Chroococcidiopsis sp. TS-821: one gene and its partner. The protein of the gene in region 1 interacts with the protein of each later gene in a pairwise test. Links are inferred from orthologs where the notes say so. Each region holds a gene or a part of one and is shown on either strand. Other genes may lie near its edges. The genes, in order: B1A85_RS06030 and def.

Evidence for each region.
Region 2: the proteins of B1A85_RS06030 (region 1) and def interact in binary tests that used the Escherichia coli proteins (3 or more experiments, as listed by UniProt). The link is inferred for Chroococcidiopsis sp. TS-821 from one-to-one orthologs.

The regions. Positions count from the first base shown.
Region 1 is NZ_MVDI01000001.1:1,317,910-1,330,204, reverse strand. Bases 1-2,762 are described here. They hold B1A85_RS06030 (aspartate-semialdehyde dehydrogenase), read right to left. Parts: upstream 2,033-2,762; coding sequence 968-2,032; downstream 1-967. Other genes in these bases: tig (trigger factor), read left to right, coding at 2,723-2,762; dapA (4-hydroxy-tetrahydrodipicolinate synthase), read right to left, coding at 34-918. Outside these bases: more of tig, read left to right, coding at 2,763-4,162; ATP-dependent Clp endopeptidase proteolytic subunit ClpP, read left to right, coding at 4,484-5,176; ATP-dependent protease ATP-binding subunit ClpX, read left to right, coding at 5,186-6,526; B1A85_RS06010 (alpha/beta fold hydrolase), read left to right, coding at 6,627-7,550; B1A85_RS06005 (MarC family protein), read left to right, coding at 7,566-8,210; B1A85_RS06000 (GntR family transcriptional regulator), read right to left, coding at 8,348-9,331; B1A85_RS05995 (dienelactone hydrolase family protein), read left to right, coding at 9,718-10,467; B1A85_RS05990 (S1 RNA-binding domain-containing protein), read left to right, coding at 10,647-11,546; B1A85_RS05985 (hypothetical protein), read left to right, coding at 11,636-12,295.
Region 2 is NZ_MVDI01000003.1:497,011-509,188, forward strand. Bases 3,843-6,754 are described here. They hold def (peptide deformylase), read left to right. Parts: upstream 3,843-4,972; coding sequence 4,973-5,536; downstream 5,537-6,754. Other genes in these bases: B1A85_RS12655 (DUF3598 family protein), read right to left, coding at 3,843-4,649; B1A85_RS12665 (hypothetical protein), read left to right, coding at 5,549-5,755; B1A85_RS12670 (PrsW family glutamic-type intramembrane protease), read left to right, coding at 5,923-6,754. Outside these bases: RIP metalloprotease RseP, read left to right, coding at 1-480; nth (endonuclease III), read left to right, coding at 480-1,190; rpsN (30S ribosomal protein S14), read left to right, coding at 1,325-1,627; B1A85_RS12640 (hypothetical protein), read right to left, coding at 1,720-2,049; aat (leucyl/phenylalanyl-tRNA--protein transferase), read left to right, coding at 2,259-2,834; B1A85_RS12650 (phosphatase PAP2 family protein), read left to right, coding at 2,899-3,819; more of B1A85_RS12655, read right to left, coding at 3,816-3,842; more of B1A85_RS12670, read left to right, coding at 6,755-7,290; B1A85_RS12675 (hypothetical protein), read right to left, coding at 7,307-7,963; B1A85_RS12680 (protein phosphatase 2C domain-containing protein), read right to left, coding at 8,261-10,528; B1A85_RS12685 (hypothetical protein), read left to right, coding at 11,365-11,637; B1A85_RS12690 (NAD(P)H-quinone oxidoreductase subunit M), read right to left, coding at 11,761-12,123. UniProt on the Escherichia coli protein: Removes the formyl group from the N-terminal Met of newly synthesized proteins. Requires at least a dipeptide for an efficient rate of reaction. N-terminal L-methionine is a prerequisite for activity but the enzyme has broad specificity at other positions.

The DNA of each region.
Region 1 (12,295 bases):
CACTCAAATATTATTTAGTTTTCAAAGATTAAATCACAAAATACCTATTTCTATAAGTACCTTTTTGATTTTCCGATCCACTTCGCCCACTTCTTCATAAAGCGGTAAGCGTGTTGAACCAACTTCCCATCCTTGAAGTCTGAGCGCTGTTTTTATAGGAATGGGATTTGTTGTAGTAAATAGAGCTTTAAATAGCGGAAAAAGTTTCAAATGAATTTGAGTTGCTGCTTGAATTTGCCCTGAGGTAAAGGCTTGAATCATGCTTTGTAGCTGCGTGCCTACTAAGTGACTCGCAACACTTACTACACCACTACCGCCAACGGATAATAACGGTAATGTCAGGGAATCATCACCTGAGTAGAGTTTAAATTCACTGGGAGTTATCCGGCGAATTTCACTCGCTTGGTCAAGATTACCGCTTGATTCTTTGATCCCTACTATATTTTCTATTTCGGCTAACCGCGCTACTGTGTCAGGATGCACGTTGATACCTGTCCTCCCAGGCACGTTATACAAGATGATTGGTAAGTCAGGACAAGCTTGCGCGATCGCCTTAAAGTGTTGATAGATACCAGCTTGTGGCGGCTTATTGTAGTAAGGAACAATTTGTAAAGATCCATGTACTCCTATTTTAGCGGCTTTTTGCGTTGCAGCGATCGCTTCTTTTGTTGAATTCGACCCTGTACCTGCCATTACCAAAGCTTTTCCCGCTACGGCTGTGAGGATGACTTGAAATAATTCGTACTCTTCATCCCAAGAAAGTGTAGGTGATTCGCCAGTTGTCCCGCAGACGACGATTGTATCTGTCCCATTTTCAGCTAGATACACGGCTAGTTGCTCCGCTACGGCATAATTGACGCTGCCATCTTCCTTAAATGGCGTAATCATCGCGGTTACAACTCGTCCAAAATCTATCACCCTTTGACTCCTCATTCGTAAGCGGTTAGCACCTATGTATTATTCACTATTACCCGCGGTTACTTGTGACTGATAGTTGATTGTCAGACGTTGCTGGCTGTAGCCAGTTTTTTTCGATCAACAGTTCGGCAATCTGTACCGCGTTTAATGCTGCGCCTTTGCGGATTTGGTCGCCACAAAGCCACATTTCCAGCCCGTGGGGATGCGAAATGTCTTGGCGGATGCGCCCAACAAGAACTGGGTCGCGTCCTGTAGCCTCAATTGGCATGGGAAAATGGTTAGCTTGCCAGTCTTCCACAATTTGCACCCCAGGCGCTTTTTGCAAAATTTCTTTAGCTTCTTGAACACTCATGGGTGTTTCAAACTCTAAGTTTATTGCTTCTGAGTGCGCGCGTAAGACGGGAACCCGAACACAAGTTGCTGTAACTCGAATATTTTGGTCATTAAAAATCTTGCGAGTTTCGTTGACCATTTTCATTTCTTCCTCGCAGTATCCCCACTCGTTAAGCGGAGAGTTGTGGGGAAACAAGTTGAACGCCAACGGATAGGGCAAGACCTCAGCGACTGGTGCTTCTCCTTTTAAGATTGCCTGCGCTTGAGTTTTCACTTCTTCCATTGCGCGCGCCCCTGCACCACTTGCCGATTGATATGTCGCTGCTACAATGCGCTGCACGCGTTTAACTTGATGCAACGGCCAAACCGCAACGGTCATGAGAATCGTTGTACAGTTGGGATTAGCAATGATTCCTTGATGACTAGCAGCCGCTTGAGGATTAACTTCGGGAACGACTAGAGGAACGTGTGGTTCCATGCGAAACGCGCTGGAATTATCAATAACAACCGCACCCGCCGCAACGGCTTTTGCTGCCCATGTTTTGGAAGTAGAACCGCCTGCGGATGCCAAAACGATGTCTACGTTGTCAAACGCGCGATCGCTAACTGCTTCTACAACAATGCGTTCTCCTTGAAACTGCAAACTCTTACCTGCACTGCGAGGAGATGCTAAAAGCTTTAAACTCTCTATGGGAAAGTTTCTACTCGCTAATAAATCTAGAAGCTCTGCACCAACAGCGCCCGTCGCGCCTAAAATGGCAACACGATATGATTTTGACAAATGACCTCCTTGTCCTGCTTATTTAGTTAACTTATCTTTATCAAGAGTGGTATACACTTTTTCTAATTTTAGGTTTATACTTTATCAGTTTTTGTTGGAGTTATTAGTTTTCCCAACCAACAATAAAAAAATTACTATGTATCGGAAAATTTTATTTATCTTTAAGCGAGTTAGCAGTAGATAGCATACCTTTCTTATCTTAAACTAATTTTAACAATCTAAATAATAACTCTATAGTTGTAAGATTTTACAAGAAAGATAAGCATCGTCCTCCGAGGAAAAGTTACTAACAGAGGTATACAATTTCAGCGCATTTTTCCTCAAATATCCAGATAACCGAATATTTTTGGTAGGTTCTACACAAATATGGTATCAAGAAGCTTGCTGATGGCTCATGTCATCATAACTGCACTGCATAGTTATGACAACTAGGATAACCGCTACCTGCTTGAACCGCAGCCAATAAAGGCTAGACAATGCGTTGCCATCTAAGTGGCAAACTAGAACTAGAGTACTATTTCGTCGTTTATATCAAAGAGTAATGTAGCTTCCTATATACTCTGTGCAGATACTTCTTAGTAGACACTAAGCTTAAAGATAAAATGGGTTAATGCTCAGGTGCTAATAACGAGTAGCCATTGATTAAGAATTGCTTGAGTAGTCAAAACTGTTTGGAAACATAAGCGCAACATGAAAGTCACCCAGGAAAAACTTCCCGCTAGTCAAATTGGTTTAAGTATTGAAATTCCCGCTGAAAAGTCTCAGCAGACCTATGACCAGGTTATTCAGAAACTTACGCGCACCATGAATGTTCCTGGGTTTCGCAAAGGTAAAGTACCGCGCCAAATCCTATTGCAACGTTTAGGTGCCGTACAAGTTAAAGCAGCTGCCTTAGAAGAACTGATTCAAACTGGAATTACAGAAGCGATCGAGCAAGAAGCTATACAAGCGATCGGTCAACCACAACTACGCTCGTCGTTTGAAGAATTGATCGCTCAATACGAGCCTGGCAAAGCCTTGCACTTTTTGGCAGCGGTTGACGTACAACCCGAGGTCAACCTAACTCAATACACCGGCTTACAAGTAAAAGCCGAGGAAGTCAAATATAAGCCTGAAAAAGTTGACCAGCTCATTGCAGAACAACAAAGTGAAATGGCGACTCTGATTCCTGTGGAAGGACGTGCTGCAGCGCTAGGAGACGTCGCAATAGTAGATTTCAAAGGCTATTTAGCTCAAGAAGGCGAAGAAGAACCGCAAGCGATCGCGGGTGCATCAGCTGACGATTTTCAATTGGAACTGCAACAAGAACGCTTTATCCCTGGCTTTATCGATGGCATTGTCGGAATGCAGCCGGGGGAGACTAAAGAAGTTGCAGCGCAGTTTCCTGAAGATTATCCTCAGCCAGATGTTGCCGGACGTGCAGCAGTTTTTACTGTGACATTAAAAGAGCTGAAAGAAAAAGAGTTACCAGAACTTAATGACGATTTTGCGCAAGAAGTGAGCGAGTTTCAAACTTTGAATGAATTGCGCAGTTCTTTAGAGGAGCGCTTTAGAGCAGAAGCTGAGCGACAAACTAAAGCAAATAAAGAAAAGGCGCTCATCGATGAGCTAGTTAAACATTTAGAAGTAGATCTACCCGAAACACTCATCGAAAAAGAAGTCAATGCCATGCTGACACAAGCAGCCGTGCAGTTGAGCCAACAAGGAATTGATGTTAAAAAATTGTTTACGCAAGAGAGTGTTGCTAAGTTAAGAGAAAACTCCCGTCCAGAAGCAATTGAGCGGCTTAGAAGCGCGCTAGCACTTCAGGAAGTCGCTCGACGCGAGTCGATAACAGTCGAAAACTCTGAAGTGGAAGCGAAAGCAAAAGAAATCTTAGCGCAGTACTCGAATGAAGATATCGACGTTAAAAGATTGCGTGAAGTTGTAGAAGAAGACTTGCTGCGAGAAAAAATTACGCGCTGGCTAGAAGAACACAACACAATCGAATTGCTACCAGAAGGCTCGTTAAGTGCTTCTGAAGCTGAAGCGTCAACTGAAGATGAACCTGTAGCAGCAACTACTACTGATGTTGCAGCAAGCGATCGCCCAGCTTCAACTGACTCAACGGAAGAAATTGAGGCATCGTGAGCGTTGCGGCTTTCAGATGACTTAAAGAAATTTTACTGAATGCTTAGACAACAGTGACTCGCATTGGTAGAGCTTGGGTAAGACAATAAATTTTGCTAAGCAAGAAATATCTTGCCTAAGCTGCGCGCGCAACGGCGCTCTTACTGCTATCTTTAGAAACAGAGAAATAATGCACTTTATCGAAGTATATTGTTTCTTCAAGTTATGAAAATTTCCTAAAGTTGATTTATTAATGAATAAGGCATAATAGTTCACAGGTGGTGCATTCACTAAATAGTTTAAATGCACGACACATTCAGTATCATTCTGAGACACTGTGATATGCTCGTATCTCAAACTTCAAATCACCCGATAACTAGTTCACACTCCTTAGAAATCAACTCGCTTGGTGCCAGCAACATTGTCCCCATGGTTGTCGAACAATCGGGTATGGGAGAGCGGGCATTCGACATCTACTCCAGATTACTCAGAGAGCGAATTATTTTTTTGGGAACTCAGGTAGATGACGCTGTAGCCGACTCAATAGTTGCACAATTGTTATTCTTAGATGCAGAAGACCCTGAAAAAGATATTCAACTCTATATCAATTCACCAGGGGGATCTGTAACAGCAGGCATGGCAATTTATGACACAATGCAGCAAATTCGCTGTGATGTTGCTACGATCTGCTTTGGGCTAGCTGCAAGCATGGGTGCTTTCCTTTTGGCAGCAGGAGCGCATGGCAAGCGGATGTCACTACCCAATTCGCGGATCATGATTCACCAGCCACTAGGTGGTGCTCAAGGACAAGCAGTAGATATTGAAATTCAAGCAAGAGAAATCCTCTACCTCAAGCGCAAGCTTAATGAAATCTTGGCATATCATACCGGTAAACCTCTAGAGCGAATTGAAGCCGATACGGAAAGAGACTTTTTCATGTCTGCCGAAGAGGCAAAAAACTACGGCTTGATTGACCAAGTGATCTCTAAACAAAATCTCCCCAAAGCCAACGAACCAGTAAGCACAGTAAATTAAGAGGCAGGTATGTCAAAGTACGACTCCCATTTAAAATGTTCATTCTGCGGCAAATCTCAAGAGCAGGTGCGCAAGCTAATTGCTGGACCGGGAGTCTACATCTGTGACGAATGTGTTGACTTATGTAACGAAATATTAGATGAGGAATTGCTCGACTCGAAGGAAACTGCTCCACAGCAACCAAATCGAGTCGAAGCCCCACCGAAGCGGCGATCGCGTGCGAGTAATTTCTCTTTTAGCCAAATGCCTAAGCCACGCGAGATCAAAAAACATCTTGATGACCATGTGATTGGTCAAGACGAGGCGAAAAAAGTTCTGTCGGTTGCTGTGTATAACCACTACAAACGGTTAAGTTTAGTACAAGCTAAAAACAGTGGTAAGGTATCGCCAGAAGAGGCAGTAGAATTACAAAAATCAAATATTCTCTTAATTGGTCCTACTGGTTGCGGTAAAACGCTTTTGGCACAAACTCTAGCAAAGATATTAGATGTGCCTTTTGCGGTAGCAGACGCAACAACGCTAACTGAAGCAGGATATGTTGGCGAAGACGTTGAAAATATTTTGCTGCGACTACTGCAAGTCGCTGACTTGGATGTAGAAGAAGCACAGCGTGGCATTATTTACATCGATGAAATTGATAAAATCGCGCGCAAGAGCGAAAATCCTTCGATCACACGCGACGTCTCTGGTGAGGGAGTACAACAAGCGTTACTGAAAATGCTAGAAGGAACCATAGCAAACGTACCGCCACAAGGAGGACGCAAGCATCCCTACCAAGATTGTATTCAAATCGACACGAGTAACATTTTATTTATTTGCGGTGGCGCGTTTGTTGGGTTAGAGAAAGTCGTAGAACAGCGGACTGGCAAGAAATCGATGGGCTTCATTCAACCTGGTGAAAGCTCGTCACGGGATCAGCGCACTGCAGACGTCCTCAGGCACTTAGAACCAGATGACCTAGTGAAGTTTGGCATGATTCCTGAATTTATTGGTAGAGTACCAGTAGTCGCAGTACTCGATCCGCTCGACGAAGAAGCCTTGATGGCAATTTTGACTCAACCACGCAGTGCATTGGTGAAGCAGTATCAAAAATTACTCAAGATGGACAACGTGCAACTTGAGTTTAAACCTGATGCCTTGCGGGCGATCGCGCAAGAAGCCTACCGCCGTAAAACTGGCGCAAGAGCATTACGCGGTATCGTTGAAGAATTAATGCTAGATGTGATGTACGAGTTGCCTTCACGAAAAGATGTAACGCGCTGCACTGTAACATCGGAAATGGTAGAAAAACGCTCGACTGCGGAATTATTAATGCATCCTTCATCCTTACCCAAGCCGGAATCAGCATAGACGCTTTATCGGACATTTTGCAAAAGTTGCCAATCAGTCGTAGGTTAAAAGTAAAAGGTTAACCTCTTTAGAAAATATCTTTTTGCAAAAGTCTAGGAAAATGCCTTACGTTGATGTTCGCGGTGTAGAACATTACTATGAATGGATTCGGACGCCAAGTTCAGAACCTCACGCTAAACCTGTTATGGTATTTATTCACGGGTGGGCTGGCTCGGCGCGGTACTGGCAAGGTATAGCTCGTGCTTTGGCAGATAAATTTGACTGTTTACTGTACGATTTGCGCGGATTTGGTAGGTCTCGCGGTAGATCCTTGCTACCATCCACAAGTATTGCTGTTGCTGACTCAGAAATTCCGCGAGAAAAATCAGCAGCAGTGCAAGAATTGACTTACGAGTTGGAAGAATATGCAGGCGACTTAGCAGCGTTACTAGATCGATTAAAAATTGAGCAAGTATATATCCATGCACATTCGATGGGTGCGTCAGTTGCCACTTTGTTTTTAAACCGCTACCCACAACGAGTACACCGCGCAATTCTTACTTGTAGTGGAATTTTTGAGTATGATGAAAAAGCTTTTGCCGCCTTTCATAAGTTTGGCGGTTATGTTGTGAAGTTTCGTCCGAAGTGGTTGAGTAAAATTCCTTTTGTCGATCGGATGTTCATTGCGCGGTTTTTACATCGTCCGATACCCGCGGCAGAACGTAAAGCTTTCTTACAAGATTTCCTGCTTGCTGATTATGAGGCAGCTTTAGGCACAATCTTTACTTCGGTGAGTAAACAAGCTGCTGAAGTCATGCCGCAAGAGTTTGCGCGGATTACCGTACCAACATTGTTAGTAGCTGGAGAATACGACAAAATCATTCCTGCTGAAATGGGACGCCAAGCGGCAAAGTTAAATCCCTTGGTTGAATATGTCGTAATTCCTAACACGGCTCATTTCCCGATGCTAGAAGATGCAGAAACTTATCTGCAAAAAGTACGTGCGTTCTTGCAAATTGAGCAACCGCTCGAAGTCGCCGGTTGAAGGAATGAGTAGCGAATGTGGCAGCAGTTAACCTCCGTTGTCGTGGGAACTTTCCTAACTTTGTTTCCTGTGACTAATCCAGTCGGTGCGATTCCCATTTTTTATGGATTAACCGGCGCAACTACAAAATTTTATCGCCTTCGCCAAGCACGTCAGACAGCAATTAATGTTGTTTTAGTTTTAGGGGTCTTTTTACTGGCAGGCAGAGAAATACTCAGCTTTTTTGGGATATCGCTAGGAGTGTTACGGATTGCTGGTGGTTTACTGATTGCGCATACAGCTTGGGAAATGGTCACAGCGCGTCAACGACTCACCGTGCCAGAAAGCGATGAAGCTATCGATAAAGATGATATTTCTTTTACACCAATGGCAATTCCGATAATTAGCGGTCCTGGCGCGATTGGTGTTGTGATTGGTTTTGCTGCAAGCAACAGCGGATGGATTGATAATATCGGTTGCTTAGTTGGAATTGTTTTACTTGGGGCGACGATCTATTTGTGTCTTGCTTTGGGAGAACCTTTAGTTGGTATATTAGGCAAAAATGGTTTGGGAGCGTTGAATCGAGTCCTGGGATTTTTTATCTTGGCGATCGCCGTACAATTTATTGCCGATGGTTCTGTGACGCTCCTCAGAGAAGCAGCACCCAATCTGTTGCGCTAAAGCACCGATTGAATACTACTGCTATAGCCATTGCAGGAATGGTTGAGACATAGTAGAAGCTCGCAGTCAGCTGGTAACCTTCGATCTCTAAACCATAAATCTGAGCTTCGGCGCGTCCTCTGACCTCTGCGATAGCATCAGCCCAAGCCCAATTCGCGCTTGAGAAAATCAATTGACTTTTCACTAATGTAATTTTCGCTGCAAATGAGTTGCGGAGGACGAATAATGTCCTCTCTGGCAGCTTGGACAGCGGCTTTAACTGCAGGAAAACTTGCTTGGTCAAAACTAATAATCACTTGCGCACTTCTGACAATTGCATTGAGCTTATAGTTATCGCCGAGTTGGGCACTCATGACTAATAGTTCATCACCTCGAAGACTGTAGGCAATGACTTCTGCTGCGCGGAGAATACCAGAACTCAAGCTGACCATGCCCAGGTTAGTGCCTTTGGGCAGTTTTTTCAACAGTTGTATTTCTTTGGCATAGTCGTAAATATCGATAGGAATCACGCGGACAGACTTAGGCGCGGCGATCGCTTCAGCGCGAGCGATAAAATACCGAGTTGTCACCACTGTCCCCGCTGGAGTTTGTTCTAGGACTTGCGCTAATTCCTCTAATGGCACTAATTGTACAGGTCTTTGAATCGATTGCTCAAGTTCGTCAACCATTAACTTACCCGCACCAATATCATCCGCTGGAACAGTGACTAATACCCGCGCACTTGACCGCAACCGCCAGTCAATTTCTGCTAAAAATAGCTCTCTTGCTTGATTTAAAGAACAGCCAGCTTTGAGTAGCTCATCGAGACTATTTTGCACGATTCTTTCTGCTTGGGGATATTTCTCCAAAATCGGAATTGGTGCTGGGTTACGCATTGATGGTTGAGCGCGGACGTAAATGCCAGAACCTGCACGGCTTTCAACAAGTCCGTCTTCCTCTAAGTGGCGATAGACTTTGCTGATTGTGTTTCGGTGTAACCCTGTTTGCATCGCGAGGGCGCGCGTACTTGGAAGTCTGTGACCTGGGGGAAATTGTCGTGAGGTAATCGCGTACCAAATTTGATTGAGTAACTGAGTTGAAGCTGGAATTTCACTATCTGGTTGGATATGAAACTGAACCATTGTTCCTCCAAAAGACAATCTGCGGCAAAAACCAAAAAAGATGTTTGATACTGAAATGGTTGCTTACAGATTGACTATGAAAAGACGAAAATACAAAAGATAGACAACGTTTGCAGCCACAGGTAACGCATATTTGTTCTGTTAAGAGTGAACTGTGCTTAAAATCTTTACTTTATTTGTTCGTTTCTTACCAAATCTGCATAAGTTCTCAACATTTAGCAAAGTTTCTTTAATATTTAAGTGACGCTACCGCGAATAGATGGACAGAAGGAAATATCACGCTTATTCATAATATTAGGTAATGGGTAATGGGTAATGGGAAGTTGATTCTTATCAATTACCAGTTACCAATGACCAAATTCCATATGACAGCAAACACATTTGTCATGACTAGCGCAGAAATTCGTTCTTCTCATGTAAAAGTTCCCAATGGCGACCTTCAAGTTCCAGCTTATCTGACGATGCCTGTCGATGAAGGTTCTTATCCAGGTATTGTCGTCATTCAGGAAATTTTTGGTGTTAACGAACACATTCGCGACGTGACAGAAAGAATCGCCAGAGAAGGGTATGTTGCGATCGCCCCTGCCATTTTTCACCGTGTTGCGCCGAATTTTGAAGTTGGCTACTCGCCACAAGACGTAGAACTAGGGAGAAAATACAAACAACAAACCAAAGCAGACGAACTGTTGAGTGACATTCAAGCGACCATAGACTATCTCAAAGACCTACCACAAGTCAGAAAAGACGGCTTTGGGTGTATTGGCTTTTGCTTCGGCGGTCACGTAGCTTATTTAGCTGCGACACTCCGCGATATTCAAGCAACGGCATCTTTTTACGGAGCAGGAATCACAAGTCAAACGCCTGGCGGTGGTTCTCCGACAATTACACGCACTCCAGAAATCAGCGGCACAATTTATGCTTTCTTTGGGATGCAAGATGCGAGTATTCCAGCGAAGGATGTCGATCAAATAGAGGCAGAGTTAAAGAAATATCAAGTTTCGCACAAGATCTTTCGCTACGCCCAAGCAGATCATGGTTTTTTCTGCGATCGCCGCGCGAGCTATAACCCCGAAGCTGCGGCTGATGCGTGGGAACACGTCAAACAACTATTTCAGCAGCATCTAAAGGAAGCGTAAAGCACCTGCTTCAGATTGAGAGGACATTACAATTAATCAATAGGTAAGTGGGTAAATGGTAAGAGGGAAGCATAAAGAACTTAGCTGAACGCAAGCCGATAGCTCATCATAAATCCTAATTACCACTTACCAATGACCGACTTGCATATTACATTCAGTTCATTTTGTTTTGATAGCTCATGACATCTCAATCTCAGCCTTCTTCTGCAGCTTCATCCTTTTCTATGGATGATTTTGCCAAAGCTTTAGACCAACAAGATTTTCAATTTAGTAAAGGACAAGTCGTGCGGGGGAAGGTATTTCAATACGAAAGCGATGGTGCTTATGTAGACATTGGTGGAAAATCCGCAGCTTTCATTCCTTTAGCTGAAGTTGGTTTGCACTCTGTCAGCGATCTATCTACAGTTTTACCGTTGCAGGAGGAACAAGAATTTTTGATTATCCGCGAACAAGATGCGGATGGGCAAGTCACACTATCACGCCGTCAGCTGCAAATCAAACAACTGTGGGAACAGCTAAGCGAAATGCAAGAAGATGGCAAAAGTTTGGAAGTGCGCGTCAAGGGAGTCAATAAAGGTGGCGTCACTGTCGACGTCCAAGGTTTGCGCGGATTTATTCCGCGATCGCACTTACTCGAACGCGAGAATTTGGAAAATTTGGTCGGGCAAAACCTCAATGCGAGTTTGCTAGAAGTCAATCGCGACAATAATAAACTTGTGCTGTCGCAACGCCTCGCAACGCGATCGCAAGCAATAACTCAGTTTGAGCCTGGGCAACTCGTAACCGGCAAAATTAGCGCGATTAAGCCATTTGGTGTTTTTGTCGAGTTGGATGGACTTAACGGTTTGCTGCATATCAAGCAAATTAGTCAAAACTACATCGCATCTTTGCCTTCACTTTTCCAAACGGGGCAAGAAATTTCGGCGATCGTTGTGGATGTTGATGAGAGCCAAAGTCGAATTTCGCTTTCTACAAGGGTTTTAGAAAACTATCCTGGCGAAATGCTAGAAAAAAGAGACGAGGTGATGGCAAGTGTAGAAGCACGAGCAAACCGCGCCCGAAAAAAATTGCTCGAATAGTTTGTTTTTTATAAAGTCAGCGGTAAAATTGAGCCCAATCTTTGCCAAGATAAGATTGTTTGCCAGCAATCTAATTTGCAAAAATGGGCATGACAGTAAAATCATCCGACAGCGCTGATAGCTTTCTCATTCTCATCTTGCCAGTCGCGCTAGCGATTACTTTTCTCTTTTCCACTTGGCGATTGCTCCTAGCAATTGCTGGTTTTGTTGTACTTTTGAATATTTTCCAACGCTATCGATGGCAAAAGTGGAGCAAAACCCTAAATCCAACTTTCCACAAATTGATTCAAGAAAATCAAGGACGAATTACAATTCTAGATTTAGCAATGCGCGCTAATCTTTCAGCAGCAAAGGCAAAGCGCTACCTCGATTACAAAGCTGCAGAATTTGGCGCGCGGATACTTGAACCGGAAGACGGCAGTAGTAGGGGCTATTTCTTTGTCACGGCAAAAACTCTTGGTAGTATATTCGATGACAGCGAACCGCCTTTGTCTTTACCCGAAGAATCCGAGCAAAAGACACTGGTAGAAGATTTGCCTGCGTCAGAAGAAAACGAACAAAACCAAGTTCAAATAGCCGAGGAAAACGAAGTCGCAACGACTTCAGCAGAACATACAACTGTTGTTGAAGCTGAGACTGCGAGTCTTGCTACGCCCACTCACGTTCGAGTAGCACCAGAATCACTTCTGCAATCTGAACTTGCTAAGCGATTAGATGTAAATTCGAGTACAGTTTACAAACATCGCTCA
Region 2 (12,178 bases), on another replicon or contig:
GATGGCAAAGGACGCATTGGCGTGCAGTTAGCGCCTAATGGCAAAGTAGAACGTCAGCGTGCAAGTAATATCATAGAAGCGTTTACGGCAGGTGCGACTGAATTTCAGCGGATTGTCTTGTTGACAGGGCAAGGTTTTGTGCAGTTACTCAGTAACTTTAGTCAAACAGCAGATCAAGTCGCAGGTCCTGTAAAAATTGTGGAAATTGGAGCAAGTATTGCCCAATCCGATGCAGGAAACTTATTTCAATTTGCAGCGTTGATCAGCGTTAACCTGGCTTTAATTAACATTTTGCCACTACCCGCCTTAGATGGCGGACAACTCGCGTTTTTACTCATTGAAGGTTTGCGTGGTAAGCCGCTACCTACTCACATTCAGGACGGGGTTATGCAAACTGGACTCATGTTATTGTTAGGTTTAGGCATCTTTTTAATTGTGCGCGATACTGCCAACCTTGAGTGGGTACAGAATTTGTTCTAGTGAGTATTGTTCGTAAATTGGCAAGTAAAAGGCAACGGGCGCTGGAAATTTTGATTCGCTTGAAGCGATTGTATCCAGAAGCCCCTTGCACGCTGAATTATGCAACGCCAGTACAACTTTTGGTAGCAACGATTCTTTCTGCGCAGTGTACTGATGAACGCGTAAATCAGGTGACACCAGAGTTGTTTCGGCGATTTCCCGACGCAGCGGCGATCGCAAATGCCGATCCTGCTGAGATAGAAACAATAATTCGTCCCACAGGCTTTTATCGCAATAAAGCCAAGAATATTCAAGCGGCTTGTCGAATATTGGTGCAAGAGTATGGCGGTAACGTGCCAGCACGGATGGAGAAATTGTTAACGTTACCAGGAGTCGCCCGCAAAACTGCCAATGTAGTTCTCGCTCATGCGTATGATATTCATGTTGGAGTAACAGTAGATACTCATGTCAAGCGGCTATCTTATCGTTTGGGATTAACAAAACATACCGATCCACTGCATATTGAGCGCGACTTGATGCGCTTATTACCTCAAGAAGACTGGGAAAACTGGTCGATTCGATTAATCTATCACGGTCGAGCTATTTGCAAAGCCAGAAATCCCTTGTGCGATGCTTGCGTACTAGCTGATTTATGTCCATCTGCTCATCTCAGCAATCCGCCACAGCAAGAATTACCTTCAGCCTTGCCAGCCCAAACACCTGCTAGTTAGCTATGGCTAAAAAACCGATCGCATTCAAGAGCAATTCTTAATAGATTATGTTCAAAATTGCTACCTTAAATTGTTGTCAATCCACTACAAAAAGTTAAAATAGAGAATGCTGTCTTTAATTCAGGAAACTATACATGGCTAAAAAAAGTATGATAGAGCGCGAGAAAAAGCGCCAAAAACTTGTAGCAAAGTATGCGCAAAAGCGGGAAGCATTGCTTGAGCAATTTGAACAAGCAACTTCGCAACGCGAGAAGTTAGAAATTCATCGCCAAATTCAAAAGCTACCACGCAATAGTGCTCCGACACGCCTGCACAACCGCTGCTGGGTTACAGGACGTCCGAGAGGAGTCTATCGGGATTTCGGTTTATCTCGCCACGTACTGCGCGAATGGGCACACCAAGGACTACTTCCTGGAGTTGTCAAATCTAGCTGGTAATAGCACAGGGGAATGACGAAGTGAGAGACAGGTTAAAGGTCAAAAACTACTCTTAACCCCTGATCTCTGACCCCCAGTTCCCGACCTCTTCTTCATTGACCGCAACAGCGATCGATACCCAAACTATCTAAAAGTAAATCGCTAACTGCGTTGGCGATCGCAAATTCGCCATAAAAGCTTTGCGAAAAATCAAAAGCTTGCATCTCAGTCACGATTGCAAGTACCAGCGATCCCAAGTCGTTTTCGCCTTCCATTCTTTGCCGCATGAAAATTTGGGCTGCGCGTTGCGCAATCTGCTGATTCACTGGTTCTGGCAGAAATTCTTCATCAAGCCACCGCTGCAAAACGTGTTGCAACCACTCGCCTTCGATTTGCGGGTTTTCTGCTGGAGGCAAAGTAATCGGTGGAATTGGCTCTGACATGATAACGCTCGGCTTCTCAGTAATAGCTCGCGACTTAATCAAGCATTATTTAGATTCTAAAGTAATATCAAATGCTTCGGCTTTTAATGTAACGCCAAGTTACTGATAGCTAACTGGATAAGAGTACAGATGCACTATTTCACCTAGAATGTGCGATGTTTAAGTATATCCATTTATGTTAGTAAAAGCTAGCTTGCTGCTAAGGCTTCATGAAATATGATATTTCTGCAATCGTTCAAGGTTACGCGCAAGGCTATTTTCTGATGGCTGATGACGCGAATGTCTTGGGGTGGTACACGAGTCGCGATCGCACGCTTATCCCTTTAGATGAACGCTTTTGTTATCCCAAGTCGCTAAGACGCGTGCTCAACTCTGGACGCTTTGCTGTTGCAGTGAATCGTGATTTCGCAGGTGTAGTGGCTGGGTGTGCGAATCGAGAACCAACTTGGATTTCTCCAGAATTGCAGGAAATTTATTGGCAACTTTACCAATCAGGTTGGGCTTATAGCTTTGAAACATGGCAAGGCGATGAATTAGCAGGAGGAGTTTTAGGAATTGTTATTGGAGGAGCTTTTATTGGAGAATCAATGTTTTACCGCATCTCCGATGGCTCAAAAGTGGCACTCGTAAAGTTAGTAGAAAGATTACGCGAGCGCGCTTTTGTTTTTTTTGATGCGCAGATGATGAATCCTCATCTCGAACGATTTGGCGCGTATCGAGTTAATCAACGCGAGTATCGATCTCTGTTGGCGCAAGCACTCCAGCGACAGTGTTCTTTATTTTAGTTACCACTTTTGTAGCAAACGTTGGATAATTGCTATACATTAGCGATTTGCTACTGACAAAAAAGTGTTAATTGCAACATTTGGTTCGGTTGGAGACTTGTTATGGGGAACTGACCTTATTGTTAGAATACAAGAGGTTTTCAGCCCTAACTGGTACTGGGTATTTGAGCTATTTAGCTACCTCGGCGATACTCAAGGTGTAGTATTACTAACAGCGTTGACATTTTGGCTTTCTGGTCGCCGACTTGCCTACAGTTTAGTTGGTATCGTTGTCTTTTCAATGACAATTGACTTAACGATTGGCACTTTAATCGGGCTACCGCGCCCAGAAGATCCGCGCATTATTGTCTGGAAAGATGAATTTACATCATCATTTCCTAGCGGACACACTGCACTTGCTACCTCTATGTGGGGAATGTTGGCTACCTTAAATTGGATGCCAAAATTGAGCGCAGCGATCGCGGTTGCTGGTGTGATGCTGGCTCGCTTGTACTTTGGCGTGCATTATCTAGGAGATATTATTGGTGGCGCATTGATTGCTGTGGTGCTGATCGTTGCTTACTTGCGGATACTACCAGCACTTGAGGACTTTTTCGCAGCGCGATCGTTTCGGTTTTTTCAATTTTGGGGAGGTTTAATCTTCGCTGTTGTTCTTGTTGCAATTCCTTTTGCGGGAGATTCAGCAAGAGTTTGGCACGTGATGGGAACGGTTGCGGGTTTTATTGTTGGAGGTTTAATCGAATATCGTTACCTGCGATACTCGCCTGCACCGCTTGCACATACAAGGCTAGCACTCAAGCTATTGATTGGACTCGGTATCTTAATTCCACTTTTGCTTATCCCGCTATTGCTTGACGACGATCGACTTGCGCTGGAAGCTTTAGCATTCTTTTTGGCTGCATTGTGGACTTTACTATTTGCACCAATTGTCTTTACTCGGATGCGGCTATCGGCTACACCTTTAACAAGCAGACGTTTTCGCTAACCGACTTTCGTCTCTGTCACTAACGTTAAGCTGGTCCATTCACCTTTTTCGTTATAGCGACGGATAATTCTTTGACGCATATTAGATTGAATTAGCCAACCGAGTTCTAAAAAAAAGGCTTGTCCAACTCGGACGTGTTGTGGTGAAGCAGCAGAAGCACCGTCAGGAAGTAATAACACTTGATTCCATTGCGAACCTGTTTCAAACGATAAAACTGAACCTATGATTCTTCCTGTTGAGCTAATAGTATGGTGGGAACCTTGCTGCATAATGCTGAGGTGTTGCACAAGTTGCGTATCGTTAGTTTTTTCTACCCGTAGCTTTGTTGGATAAGTATCGACGGCTCGTCCATCGAGATAGCGCGTTACAGCTTCTCCTTGCCATTCTCCAACTAAATCTGCAACTTGCAACGCAGGGCGTTCTGGTGTTGTGCTACGAGGAAGTTTCTCGCGAATCAGCGTAATTCGGTCAAGCTTGCCAGTTTTATCAAACAACTGTACTAAACGTAGACGGCGATCGCCTGCAATTAATCCGTGTTCCGCACCAAACTCAGAATAAGGAGCAAGTTGAATCGAGCCTTGGGAGAAAGCACCATTTTCAAAAAACAAAATCTGCTTTCCTAACGTGCTGTATTGTAAAACTTTCTCGTCTACAGTTTGATTGGGTAAAGTACGCCGAATAATTTGGCGCATTGTTTGATTATTGTCGATCCCCTCTAAGGAAACAACGGTAGGAGTATCTTCGAGTAACTCCCCTTTCGGTGAGAAACGCGTAAATGACCCTTGCCATTCGCCAACATTTTGTAATAAACATTCCCACTGCGATCGCATACTTAAATTTGGTAATGTCTTCTCCTCCATGTTATCTTTGGCGGCCATCTCACTGCATAATCTCAGAATTTCGAGAAAGGTGTCATTAACACATGACGTATACCTGTTTCTAGATGTAGCTAAATTCTGCGCTCTAGTAGTGGCTTGCTATCGTAAGCTCTAAAATTAATTTGCTATCACTCAATTTTCTAAGGCAAAGAACTTGATAAAAAAATCTTATTCTTCAAAAGACATTCAATTGTAGAACAAGCGCGAATTGAGAGAATCGAGGCTTGATAAAATGAAAAGGAGAAAGTTAACGGGATAAAGCGAGTCATAATTCCATGCCTTCGGAAGTTGTTGTTGAAAAACAAAAGTTAAAAAACCCTCCGCTTGATATTCGCTACTTAGGCGACCGCGCTTTGCGCCAGCCAGCTAAGCGGGTTGCGAAAGTCGATCGAGAACTACGCCTCCTTGCTAAAGAAATGCTGCAAACGATGTACAGTGCTGATGGCATTGGTTTAGCCGCGCCACAAGTTGCAGTTCAAAAACAAGTGATTGTCATCGATTGCGAACCAGACAATCCAGCTAATCCACCGCTGATTTTAGTTAATCCAGCAATTAAACAAGTCAGCCGAGAATTGTGTGTCATGCAAGAAGGATGTCTGAGTATTCCTGGTGTATATTTAGACGTTGTGCGTCCGCAAGTTGTCGAAATTAGCTATAAAGATGAAAACGGACGTCCGCAGACATTAAAAGCAAACGAATTACTTGCGCGTTGCATTCAACACGAAATCGATCACCTCAATGGGATACTATTTGTAGATCGAGTAGAAAATCAAATCGCACTGAATGCTGAGCTATCAAAGCATGGCTTCTCGGCAAAAGCTGTAAAACCAATCGCTTAGGAAAATTACAAAATGACAACAATGACGCCCAAAAGCGGGCTGTTCCTCGGTGGCTCGTGCGTAGCAGCGATCGCCGCAGTCGGTTCGGTGTTTGAACTTTCTTCTGGACAACCAGATTTGGGAGTAACCGCTACTAGCGTTATTCTGGCAATTAGCATTCCCCTAACTGGCTTTCTCTTTTATGCAGCGGTACGCGATGCCAAAGCGGCGAATAAGTGAGTAGAAATTTAGGGCGATCGGGTAGCAAATTGATACTTCTACCTGTTGCTGCCCTAGGTATTTTACCAGTAGGCATAGACTCGCTACTTGTGCAACGAAGTCATGGCAACCTCTATCGCAGCGAGGACTAACTGCTGTATGCTGTTGCCAACACAGTATTTTAACCCATGACCGGACAAAATAACGCTGAGGGATTTTTGCAGCAATTACCTTCTACGAGTGCAGGGGAAACTAATATTGTTCGCCGCTACCCCCTTTCTCGAACTCAAGAGGTAATTGTGGGACGCGATTCTAGTTGCCAAATCGTCCTAGATTCTAGTATTTATGGCACAGTTTCGCGTCGCCATGCAGTTTTTCGACCGATGTTAACGAGTGGAATTGGTCAGCGTTGGCTTGTCTGTGACTTAAATAGCGCAAATGGCACGTATGTCAATGGGCAACGGATAGCGCAATGTCAAGAGCTACGCGCAGGCGATCGCATTACACTTGGATGCAACGGCGCGGAGTTTGTCTTTGAGTATACAACACATCACGCAGTTACTCAACAATCTGCACCAAATGCAACATCTCACCTAATTGGGACTTCCAAATTTTCAGAGCGCGCCGTGAGCTTTACTCAGTTATTTCCCATCGCAGCAACAGCAAAAGACTTGACAAGCAAGGCGTATCTGATTCCAGGAGTCCTAACAGTGATCTTTGTGGTTTTGATGTTTGCCACTGTAGGTCGCCCTGAGACGGCATACTTTAATCAAATACTTGTCGCAATTTATCTTGCTGGTGCGGCGTATTACTTTGTATATCAACTGTGTGGCAAGCCCAAACCTTGGTGGGCAATTTTGGGAGTTGCGATCGCTTCTTTCCTGATGTTGCTCAGTCCAATTTTACCGTTATTTATTTTCGTGTTTCGCGGATTACTTCCTGGTCAAATTCCACTGACAGCTGACTCTCTCAGCTTCCCTGAATTACTCATGCGGATGTTTTTTGGCGCTGGGTTGATGGAGGAATTGCTCAAGGCGTTACCTGTATTTTGTGCGTATTTGATCGGGCAGCGTCTAAACTCGCCTTGGCGAGAACGCATCGGTATTGCAGAACCTTTAGATGGAATTTTGCTCGGAACGGCTTCAGCCATGAGTTTCACCTTGGTAGAAACACTGAGGCAGTATGTACCAGAAATTACTCGCGGTGCGGCTATTCAAGGTGGAATTGGGGTCGGTCAACTGCTCGGTTTTCAACTATTGATTCCTCGCATCTTAGGCTCTGTAGCCGGACACATGGCATATAGTGGGTATTTTGGTTATTTTATCGGTTTGAGCGTGTTGAAGTCGCGTCAGCGATGGCAAATTTTAGCAATAGGATATTTTAGTGCTGCGGTGCTTCATGCTTTGTGGAATGCTACGGGACTTTTGAGCGGTTTGCTTTTAGCCGTTGTTGGCGTCGTATCTTACGCGTTTTTAGCTGCTGCTATCTTAAAAGCACGCGTCCTCTCGCCGACGCGATCGCAGAACTTTGCGACTCGGTTTGGCAAACGACCGTAGAATGTGCAGCGAAGATTTAAATCATTTCGTTATGTTGATGCCCGTTGTAGTGAGGAGTATCTGTTACAGTGATTTGGGCTAAAGCGTATCGCGCGACTGCCAAACTTGCTTTGGCTTGTTCGATGTCCGATAAATCATCCCAGTGATGGCGATGAAGGCGACTGATCGCCGCTTGCGATTCTTGCTTAGCACTACAGACTGGTTGCGCGAAAGGACGTGCTAGAGTTAGCAAGTCTGCTTCTACGAAATTTGGGAGTAACCCACGAACGCATTGTACTAATTTTTCTGTCAGTGAATTTGGTGCCGGGAAAACTTGTTTTGCCCGATCGGCGATCGCTTCAAGCCAAGCATGAGGTATATAGTTGGCAAAGTCATGTTGCCAGTCAGGAAGACAATCAACGTCAGAAGACGAGTTCTTCTTACTTGGCGTTACCGCAGACCACAATTCGGTAAGCTTTGAATAGAAGTGTTGCGATTGCGCTGGCGATTCTACTGACGCCACTTCGGATACAAGTGCATCTTGTTGCTCAAAATAAATATCTGCTTCTGGATCGGCAGGATTCCATGGGTAGGTAGCATCTTCTGATGATAAAAGTGCTGCTAATAAGTCCAATTGCGCTGGTGAAGGAGGTGATGTACTACCGTCTTGCGCCCGATTGAATTCTTGTGCCATGGTCAAACTCCTGAAATACGCTGACAGAAAAACGCTGGTATGAGTAGCTACACCTGCTTTGCTGCTATTTCCGTAACTAGAAAAGTTGTGCTAGCACTTGTCTTCAAAAATTTTCGCGCTTTGATTGTAAACCCAAAAGAATGCCTGGGAAACTCTCAAACTTTAACTACATTTTAGCTATGAAAGGTACTTCCTGATGATGGATTTTCGCGACCATTCGGCAGATCAAAACAGCGTATCAAAATGAGAATTCTTTCATAAAAAAACAAAATGCTAAAAGCTGAGTAACCGTTTTTCCTAATTTTCGCTACCTGTATGAGGAGACGGGAGAGGACTGTTGAGCGGAGATGTTGAAGTTGGTAGTGATTCGGTTGAAATTGGACAAGAGTTGCTTTTTGTTTGTCCTAGCGTTTTTTCGATATTTGGTAGCAAGTTGGCTTGCTCAATCCAGCCTTCTTGTCCTAGTTGTATTTGTGCCGTTGCATTGAAGTTATCTGGAGGATTGATCGCACAAAGAAATTTTAGTCTTAGTAAGTCACCCTGCTGAAGATTTTCTTTTTTGCCGGTAACTTTCAAGATGCCATTTGTTGGAACTTGCGCGAGTTGAGATTGTGACGTAACATTTGTTGCGATTGCATTTGGATTTTGCTCAAGATTAATTTGGCGATTGATCTGAACTAAAGTCCCAACGGTTAGTGTCGCTGGTGTTGGGCTAGGTGATGCGAGTGGTGATGGCAAGGTTGTCGGATTATTCAGCGGCTGTCGGCGATGAAATTGTGGTAAAAAATAAGCAAGCAATCCGCCACCGACGCTTAATAACAAAATCGTTCCTAGTAAAATTGGTAGCAAACGACGCGAGTTTGAGCGTTGCGCTGGTAGCAAAACTGTTTTACGACTTGAAGGATCGGGGCATTCTTGTTGATTTAAATCGCGGTGTGATGCGATCGCTGCATGCTGGCGATCGTCGAATTGAGATTCTTGGAGTAAAGCGATATTTAGTGGTGTGGTTGGCTCAGAATATTTAACTGTACAGCGTACGAGTGCAACCGTAACGTTATCGTGTCCGTTTTGAGAGTTGCCAATTTCGACTAATCGAGTAACGGCATCAGCTTCTTTAAGACTGCCATTCACTGCTGGTAAAAGCACCGTATCCCAATACTCTTCAACGCGATCGTAGTCGCTTAAACCATCCGAACAAAGAAGAAAGATGCAATCTTCATCAAGAATAAACCGCTGCACGGTTGGATGCAATGCTGTTGAGGAACTCGTTCCTAGTGCTTGTACAAGCGATCCTGACGAGACTTGTTCTAACGCATTACGATACAGCGAATAGCCTAAACGAACCTCGCGCGAAGCAACATCATCGTCTAATGTCAATTGATGGCAGCCTGTGCGGGTAATCCAATAAGCACGACTATCGCCTACGTGCGTAATATACATTTCGTGCGCGCGTTCGACTGCCATAACTAGGGTAGTACCCATGCGTTGGCGACCAAAGCGCTGTTCGTTATCGTTGCGTTGATTGATGCGATCGTTGGCAATCCGGACAAAGCGTTCTAACTCGCTCGTGAGGGTTGTTGCGTCTAAATAGATGTCGTTTAGCGGCAGTTGCTTGACTTGTTGTAGCGTATCGATGGCAAGCTGCGAAGCAACATTACCTCCTTCATGACCGCCAATTCCATCACAGACAATTGCTATTGCAGGTGCTGATGTCATTGTGGTAGTTCCACTCGGAGGATAGCACGCATCTTCATTGCGTTGTCGCGTGGGTCCTGTATCGGTCAAGGTACTGATGACTATTTTGCGTACTTGCGATCGCCCCAATTCGGTCAGACCTCGATCTAGTGCTGTTGTCAATGAATCTGCACTGAGATCGCCTGCAAGCATCGAATCGCACAACTGCACGAGAAATTCCGCGATGCTTGGCTGTGCTCGATTGACTAACTCTAGCCATACCCTTCCTAAGTCAGCAATTGTCGGTTGTGGTGGTTGCGATCGCAGTTGTAATAGCCGCACTAAGGAACCTTCCACTCGCACTAGCTGTAGGTCGAGTAAGCTCGACGCAACTCCTTCGCTACTAAGTGGTTGCCATAGTTGAGCGATTTGCCATAGCCAATTCAACTGCCGCAGTGATGTTGCACTTTGCCATGCTTCAGCGAGTGTTGGCAGTAACTGTCCTGCCAACGGCGTTCCTTCTGCATAAATTGGTGCTTCTAATAATAAAACATCACAATCAGCGCGTCCTGGCAAAAATCCGTAGACTTGCGGAACTTGGAGGCGGTAAGGAATTAATCTTAAATAAGGTTTTGTTTTCGCTGTAATTTCACACGCTTGTGCTTCGAGTGGCAAACCTGGCTTTGTGTCAAGAACGATGTATTCGCTTTTGAGTAAATACCGTTGCGCGATAACTTCCCCAATTTGGTAATCTTTGATGCCCGATCCTACTGCCCATAGGTAACGTTTTGGCAGAAACGTACCGCATTGCTGGCAATACTTGTCGCGTTCGTCATTGACAGCTTTGCAGTACTCGTTTGGACACTGGAGCATTGCTGCTTCATTCTGCATAGTTTTCGCACCGATCAGCCATTAGGAATTGAATTTTGTACAGCCATAGATCGTACAAACTGATTAGCTTCTAAGTTGCCATATTGAGCACTTTGTGCAAAAGTTTCGTTGTTTCCTCTGCTGTTAAGACGCATTCCATGAAGTTAATTTTTGCTATTCTGAGCCAAACTATCTAGTTTTATAATAATGTTCCCTTATCGTAATGCTGCTACTCTGCTACTCGCAATTGATTGTAAGTATGTTTAATGATGACTTTACATCGAGTGAAGTTTAAACGTCTTACTCTTAGAAAGAGATCTATTTTTACCTGTCATGGTTCCCTTCCTTCGGCTAATCGGTTAAGAGCCAAACATATTAGTTTTTCAACAATATATCTATTAATCGAATAGTTGTCTATTTTTAAAAGTAAATATTTATTTCGATAACTGACCAAACTGCCTGTTATTAAATTCGAATTTGTAATATTTAATATTGATTGTAGCGCAATTTTAAAATAATCTGCGGGTTACCTATACTGCTTCATAGCAGAACTTGGCAATTGTAGCTTTTACGAACAGCAGGCTCGTTGCCAAAAAAATACTTTAGCAACAGTTGTACGTAGTGTTTTTTTCAGACATTGACGCTCGGCAACTCAATCAAAATAAATGCAATAACTCAAAAGTCTGTCATTGTAATGAATAGTCTCAGTGCTGAATAATTAGTTAACAAATAACAACCTCAAGTTAGCTGAAACGCGACGCTGATAAAAATATCAAATTACGCCATTGGAAAGATGCGATCGCCCTTAGTGTTCTTTAATCTGTAGAAATTAGTCAGTAAAATTACCATTTAAATTTATGGCAAGCGAACAAGAAAAAAATACTCATCGGGCAGTGAATCCTGGCGATGTTATTTCCGATGAACCTCAATCCATCGAAGAAAAAGCGCAGCAACTCGCAGTAGACTCTCCTGATATTACTGGCGATCATATCGAGGTTCCTGCCTATTTTGTTGTAGAGGAGCCAGACGGAGAGGAAAAAGCGCTACATCACGTGAAAGATGCTGAAGAAATCTCAGATGTTATCAGACAAGCACGCGTTGATGAAGACGGCGAGCGTAAGTGGTGGTAGCATTTGGTCTGTGTTAATACAAAAGCTAGATGTACCAATACAGCAATATTAGAACTGTCCAGGGGTTTAATGCTATCCCTGGATATTAATTTTATTTTTTTATAAAAATCCAGTTATTGATAACTAATTTTTACTTTCTTCAGTGGCGGCAACTTGAGGGATACCCATACTGTAGTTAACGACGCGCCCGCGCAGATTGTAGCTAATTTGACCGCTTTGTAAGAGATGGCGGATAAAATGTTCTAAATCTGAGCCAATCCGGCGGAGATTATAATCAGTTAAATCTGCACCGCTATAAGACTCGACTAATTCATCAAACTTACGATACACCTGCTGAAGAGCATCTTCGTTCCAGTTGAATTCATTATCCGGGTCTACATCCAGCGTGAGAACTTGGTTGCTAGGAACTAACTCACCATCTTTGTCAACTTCAGCAGAAAAGATGCGTATATGGCGAGTTGTGGACTTAAGAAGCTGATCTTCCATAGGTGGATGATTTAACATAAGGAATCACACTGAACTCATTCTAGACTTAATCTGC